Regions from separate parts of the Arthrobacter sp. B3I9 genome, predicted to be linked through region 1. Evidence: riboswitches for the same ligand, from Rfam matches in the RefSeq annotation. Region 1 holds a riboswitch; the other holds the start of a gene.

The links. Region 1 has a riboswitch for S-adenosylmethionine ahead of QFZ65_RS07585 (aminotransferase class V-fold PLP-dependent enzyme). Riboswitches for the same ligand answer to the same signal wherever they lie in the genome.
Region 2: another riboswitch for S-adenosylmethionine. It lies ahead of QFZ65_RS18450 (cobalamin-independent methionine synthase II family protein); the one in region 1 lies ahead of QFZ65_RS07585 (aminotransferase class V-fold PLP-dependent enzyme).

Annotation. Positions count from the first base shown of each region.
Region 1 is NZ_JAUSYO010000001.1:1,608,089-1,611,490, reverse strand. Features, by position in the region: gene QFZ65_RS07595 (ribosome small subunit-dependent GTPase A) at 1-699, shown strand, start outside; gene hisN (histidinol-phosphatase) at 757-1,569, shown strand; SAM riboswitch class IV at 1,656-1,769, shown strand; gene QFZ65_RS07585 (aminotransferase class V-fold PLP-dependent enzyme) at 1,804-3,252, shown strand; gene QFZ65_RS07580 (class I SAM-dependent methyltransferase) at 3,324-3,402, shown strand, end outside.
Region 2 is NZ_JAUSYO010000001.1:3,998,831-4,002,232, reverse strand. Features, by position in the region: gene QFZ65_RS18455 (uracil-DNA glycosylase) at 1-582, opposite strand, end outside; gene QFZ65_RS18450 (cobalamin-independent methionine synthase II family protein) at 771-1,979, opposite strand; SAM riboswitch class I at 1,988-2,092, opposite strand; gene QFZ65_RS18445 (adenylosuccinate synthase) at 2,379-3,402, shown strand, end outside.

The DNA of each region.
Region 1 (3,402 bases):
CGGACGGGCTTTATTGACCGCGCCCTCGTGGCGGCCTACGACGCCGGCATCGAGCCGCTGCTGCTGGTGACCAAGGCTGACGTCAAGGACCCGGCCGAGCTGCTCTCCAACTACCGGCACCTGGAGTTCCCGGTCATCATCAGCAAGACGGCGGATTCTGCCGCCTCGGGCATCGACGCGCGCTCCGACGACGGGTTGTCGGCCAGGCTGGACAAGGACGCGGTGTCTCAGCTGCGCGGCTACCTCGACGGCAAGGTCACCGTCATGCTCGGCCACTCCGGCGTCGGAAAGTCCACCATGGTCAATGCCCTCACCGGCGCCGAGCGCGCCACCGGCGGCGTCAACGCCGTGACCGGACGCGGACGCCACACCTCATCCTCAGCCCTTGCCCTCAAGGTCAACGACGCGCCGGCCGGCAGCTGGATTATCGACACCCCCGGCATTCGCTCCTTCGGCCTGGCACACGTGGATCCGGACCGGATTCTCCGGTCCTTTCCGGATCTCGAGCCCGGTACGGACGCCTGCGAGCGTGGATGCAAGCACGACTCCAGCGCCGTCAACTGCGGCGTCGACGCCTGGGTGGCGGCAGGGCACGCGGGACCTTCCGGACCGGCCCGGCTCGCCTCCCTTCGCCGCCTGCTCGGCACGGATCCGCGGATGGAAGCGCAGGACGTCAAGGAACTCGGTACCGTTTCGTAGCTGGCCGGGAACGTGGCCTTCCGGCGTTGGAGCCTGCTTTGGCGGTAGTTTGGAACCATGAGTCAACCCGCTTCAAGCTACAACGATGACCTGCGCCTCGCCCATGTACTGGCAGATTCCGTGGATTCCCAGACCATGAGCCGCTTCAAGGCGCTCGACCTTCGGATCGAGACGAAGCCCGACCTGACCCCGGTCACCGACGCTGACAAGTCCGCCGAGGAAGCCATCCGGGGCCAGCTGTCGCGCTCCCGCCCGCGGGACGCCGTCCTCGGCGAAGAGTTCGGCAGCTCCGGGCACGGCTCCCGGCGCTGGATCATCGATCCCATCGACGGGACCAAAAACTTTGTCCGTGGCGTCCCCGTCTGGGCCACCCTGATCGCCCTCGTGGACGAGGGCGAGCCCGTGGTCGGCGTCGTCAGTGCCCCGGCACTGGGCAAGCGCTGGTGGGCGGCGAAGGGTGCCGGCGCCTACACCGGCCGCTCCCTCGCGTCCGCGACGCGGCTGAAAGTCTCCAACGTTTCGGAACTTTCGGACGCCTCCCTGTCCTACTCGAGCCTGGGCGGCTGGAAGCAACGCGGAAACCTTGACGAGTTCATCGGACTGACCGAGGAAGTCTGGCGGACCCGCGCCTACGGCGACTTCTGGTCCTACTGCCTGGTGGCGGAGGGCGCCGTCGACATCGCCTGCGAGCCCGAACTGAACCTGTACGACATGGCCGCCCTCGTCCCGATCGTCACGGAAGCCGGCGGCCGCTTCACCTCCCTCGAGGGAGAGGACGGGCCGTTCGGCGGCAACGCCCTCGCCACCAACTCCATCCTCCACTCCGAGGTCCTCAAGCGCCTGAACCCCGGCCTCGACGACCTCCTCTAGAGGCAAGCCGGAGCCGCCCGTAACAAAACGCTTCATATTCCGGCACGCCTTTTCGGCGGCAGCAGGCATGTCCTACGCTCGAAGCAGGTCACGAGTGCCAGCGCTAAACCCCGGTTTGCTGGCCGGCAACCCTCCATTCGCGGCGGGGTGCCCCGGGTGACGACCTGGCCGGTCCGGAACGGACCCGGCAAGCGCGGATCCCCGAGGCAGGGGGTCCTTTTCAAGCGAGGTCCCATGACGACTGCAACCTTTCCCGCCACCCCCGGTTTCGGCTCCGCTTCAGAGACGCCGCGCGATGACCGATTCGCCGTCGCCGTCCGGCCGCTCGCAGCGGTGACCGGAGCCGAAATCCAGGCGCCCCTGATCCAGGGCGGCCACGTCCGCTACGCCAACCTCGACTACGGCGCGTCCGCCCCGGCGCTGTCCGTGGTGTCGGCCTACCTGAACGAAATCCTGCCGTTCTACGCCAGCGTCCACCGCGGCGCAGGATATGCCTCACAGATCAGCACCTCGGTCTACGAGAACGCCCGCAACATCGTCCGGAACTTCGTTCGCGGACGGGCCGATGACTCGGTCATTTTCACCCGCAACACCACCGATTCACTGAACTTGCTGGCCGGCTGCCTGCCGGTCGAGAACGGCCGGCACACCGGCGAGGTGCTCTACCTCGACATCGAACACCACGCCAACCTGCTGCCGTGGCAGACCGTGCCGCACCACAGCGTCGTGGCCGCGCCCACCATCGCGGAGACCCTCGACGCGCTGCGCGGGCAACTCGCGGGCGGGGGCATCAGCTTGCTGGCGGTCACCGGCGCCTCGAACGTCACCGGCGAGATCCTGCCGGTCCGCGCGCTGGCCGCCCTGGCCCATGAGTACGGCGCGCGGATCGTCGTCGACGCCGCCCAGCTTGCCCCGCACCGCCGGATCGACATCGCCGCGGACGACGTCGACTACCTCGCCTTTTCCGGCCACAAACTCTACGCGCCGTTCGGCGCGGGCGTGTTGGTTGGCCGGCCTGACTGGCTCGACGCCGGCACCCCGCACCTGGCCGGCGGCGGCGCGGTCAGCGACGCGCGGCTCGACACCGTCAGCTGGACCACCGGCCCGGCACGGCACGAGGGCGGCTCGCCGAACGTGCTTGGCGCTGCCACCCTGGCGCGGGCCACCCAGGTGATCACGGCCCTGGACCAGACACAGTGGCACGCCCACGAGAACGCCATCCGCGCCTTCCTCGTCGAGGGGCTTCGCCGGATCGACGGCGTGAGCGTGCACCAGATTTTCGCGGACAGCGGCGCCGTAGCCGGTCGTGAAGACACCGGCCCGGGCACAATCGGCGTCGTCAACTTCTCGGTGGAAGGCTACGACGCCGGTTTGGTGGCGGCGTACCTTTCCGCCGAGCACGGGATCGGCCTGCGCGACGGCCGGTTCTGCGCGCACCCGTTGCTCAAGCGGCTGGGGCTGCCCTCCGGTTCCCTGCGGGCCAGCTTCGGCCTTGGCTCCCGGCTCGAGGATGCGCAGCGGCTCCTCGCCGGAATCCAGGAGCTGCGGCAGACCGGCCTCGGCTGGGACTACGTGGTGGATGCGGGCCGCTGGGTCCCGTCCAATGACCACCGCATTTATCCGCACTGGGCACCGAACACCCCGGGGACCGCGGGTGCCGCTCCCTGTGCGGTTGTGGAGTAGGCGGGACTCCGGGCTGGTCCGCATGCGGTAAATTCGAAAGGTACCAGCCGACCTGCCGAAGGAGATCGCACGTGGCACGCGGCGGCCCCAAACTGCACAGTGGCCCCAAGCTGCACAGTGGGCGCCGGCGGGAGCTCGGGCAGAGTTTCC
Region 2 (3,402 bases), 2.4 Mb from region 1:
GTGCATCTCCTCGAGATACTGTTCCTGGCGGGCAGGGGTTCCGGCGAAGGCGCGGCCGCTGAGTGAACGGACCTTGTAGGTCTTGAGGCCGCGGCGCCAGATCATGGGCACTTCGGTCTTGAGCAGCATGTTCGCCAGGCGGTTGGCCTCGGTCCCGTGCGCGACGATCACGGACGCGCGCGGCACGAGGGCCAGGAACTTCAGCAGCGGCTTCAGGCCGGCCGAGATCTGGTCGGGGGTGAATTTGCCGTTGGGCTGGCCTGCCACGTTCCACGGGTGGACGTTCCAGGGCATGACGAACTCCGGCCGCAGGCCCAGCTTCCACTGGATGCCCAGCATGCGGGTGGCCGCTTCGTCCTCACCGGCGGTGATGAAGCCGGACGGGTCGGCGGTGCCGATGTTGGAGTAGAGGCTGATGATGCGGCACTCGTCGACGTCATGGATGGGGTCCACGTACGCGACATTCGTACCGGGCTTGGCGGACTGGAGCGTGTCGCACAGCTCGTTTACGGCTGCGACGCTAGGTTCGTAGCGGCGGCTCAGTAGCTGTTCGCGAAAATTTTCAGTAGCCAAGGCTGTCATATATTGCTGAGTCTCCTGCGGGATTGGTCAAGCTGCCAGGCCGTGCACGGCTCGCCGTTGTACGGGCACGCCAAAACATGGTGTGGATTGAAAAGGTGAGGTGGACCGATTCCGAGTCGATCCTTATCAGTCTATCAAGCCCCGCGACGTGCTGGACCGGCCAGGAAACCCCCGAGGGCTCCAGCCGGTCACCAGAGTCTCCGGCTGGCACGGCGTGCGCCCTCGCCGAGTGCTTCCAGCTTGGCGAAAGCAATCTGCGGATGCACCCGGCCGCCGAGGCCGCAGTCCGTGGACGCAATCACGTTTTCCCGGCCAACAAGCTGCGCAAACCGCACGATCCGGTCCGCCACGAGGTCCGGGTGTTCCACGACGTTGGTGGCGTGCGAGACGACGCCGGGGATGATGACCTTGCCCTCGGGAAGCCTTGTGTTCTCCCAGACCCGCCATTCGTGTTCGTGCCGGACGTTCGCGGCCTCGAAGGAGTAGCCGCCGGCATTGATCTGCAGGACGGAATCGATGATGTCCGCGAAGGGGATGTCCGTGGTGTGGGGCCCGTGCCAGGAGCCCCAGCAGACGTGCAGCCGGATCCGCTCCTGCGGCAGATCGCGCAGGGCCCAGTTCGTGGCCTCGACGCGGAGCTGAATGAACTTGAGGTAGTCCGGCAGGCTTGGCTCGGGGTTGATCTGGTCCCAGCTTTCGGCCAGTGAGGGGTCGTCGAGCTGTACCGTGAGCCCGGCGTCGATGATGGCCTTGTACTCCTCGCGCATGGCGTCGGCGCAGGCGTAGAGCAGTTCCTCATCGCTTGCGTAGTACTCGTTGGCGACGCGGGCGCAGGACCCGGGGGACAAGGACGCAACGAAGCCCTCGGTAAGCCCTGCCGCGGCCAGCCCGGTCTTGAGATTGGCGATGTCCGAAGCCACGAGTGCCTGTCCGGTGTAAGTCAGGGGCCCGGCGATCTTCGGCTGGGTGACGCTCCGGCGGTGCGCCAGGATTCCGGATGAGGGGTCGCTGTACGCCTCGTCGAACTTCTGCCGGTCGCGCCGGTCCGGGAAGGAGGTCAGGACGATGTTTCCGGGGCTGGAGCGGTGCACTTTTGCGTCGGCCCAGCGGTCGACGTCCGTCGGCACCAGGCCTCCGAGGCGGGAAAAGGAGTAGTTCCACCAGGCCCCGTAGTCAACGGAACTGGACATGGTGTGCCCGTATTCGCCGTCGTTGGCAATGTCGATGCCGAGGTCCTTCTGGCGCTGCACCACGTCCACAACGGAGGTCTCCAGCAGGTCGAGGAATTCGGGCGTTATGCCCTCCGCTTCCTTGGCCTTGTTGGCGGCGATCAATTCGGGGGTGCGGGGCAGGGAGCCGGCGTGGGTTACCCGGATGTGGTCTGTGTTCGGGAGCATAGCGGTTCCTTCCATCGGTCCTGGCGGTAGCACCTTTGCCGGTCACATGCGGGTGCCGGTCAGGGTTGCTGCGGCGTCAAAGGTCCAGGTCCCTCGGCCGCTCGGGATGGTCAACTCCCACTCAATTGCACTGCCGGATGTTCCGCAAGTCGGGGTTGCAGTATGTCGCCTGCAGGCCCGGCTGGCGCATATTGCGTCAACACCCGCTACGGGCTACGGGCCCCTATCCGCTAAACTTGGGTGGTAAGAGCCCCGGACTCTGGCGTTGATGGAAGAGCACAGCGGTAGATTCGGGGCATTCTCATGAACGGCGCTGACCCCAGGCGAAGCACCTCGGAGCATCCCATGGCTCCCTGGTGGATCACCGAAGGTCAGCCCGAACGAATGGGGGAGGATCCCATGCCAGCAATCGTGATCGTCGGAGCCCAGTGGGGCGACGAAGGTAAAGGTAAAGCCACTGACCTGCTTGGCGGCCGGGTTGACTATGTCGTCAAGCCCAACGGCGGCAACAACGCGGGCCACACCGTCGTCGTGGGCGGTGAGAAGTATGAGCTCAAGCTCCTTCCGGCCGGCATCCTGAGCCCGAACGCGGTTCCGATCATCGGCAACGGCTGCGTGGTGAACCTGGAGGCCCTGTTCCAGGAAATTGACGGACTGGAAGCCCGCGGCGCGGACACGTCGAAGCTGCGCGTCTCCGCCAACGCCCACCTCGTGGCCCCCTACCACCAGGTGCTGGACAAGGTCACCGAGCGCTTCCTCGGCAGCCGGGCCATCGGCACCACCGGCCGCGGCATCGGCCCGGCCTACATGGACAAGGTGGCCCGCCTCGGCATCCGGGTGCAGGACGTCTTTGACGCCTCCATCCTGCGCCAGAAGGTCGAGGGCTCGCTCCGCCAGAAGAACGGTCTGCTGGTCAAGGTCTACAACCGCCGCAGCATCGAGGTGGACGAGATCGTGAACTACTTCCTGTCCTTCGCAGAGCGCCTCCGCCCGCTGGTTATCGACAGCACCTTCGTCCTGAACACCGCCCTTGACGAGGGCAAAGTTGTCCTGATGGAAGGCGGCCAGGCCACGTTCCTGGACGTCGACCACGGCACGTACCCGTTCGTGACGTCCTCCAACCCGACGGCCGGCGGCGCCTCCGTCGGGTCGGGCATCGGCCCCACCCGGATCTCGCGTTCCATCGGCATCATCAAGGCGTACACCACCCGCGTCGGCGCCGGGCCGTTCCCCACAGAATTGTTCGACGAGATGGGCATGTACCTGCAGAAGACCGGCGGCGAGTTCGGCGTCAACACCGGCCGTCCGCGCCGCTGCGGATGGTACGACGCCGTGCTGGCGCGCCACGCCTCCCGGGTCAACGGCTTCACGGACTACTTCGTCACCAAACTCGATGTGCTCACCGGCATCGAGCAGATCCCGG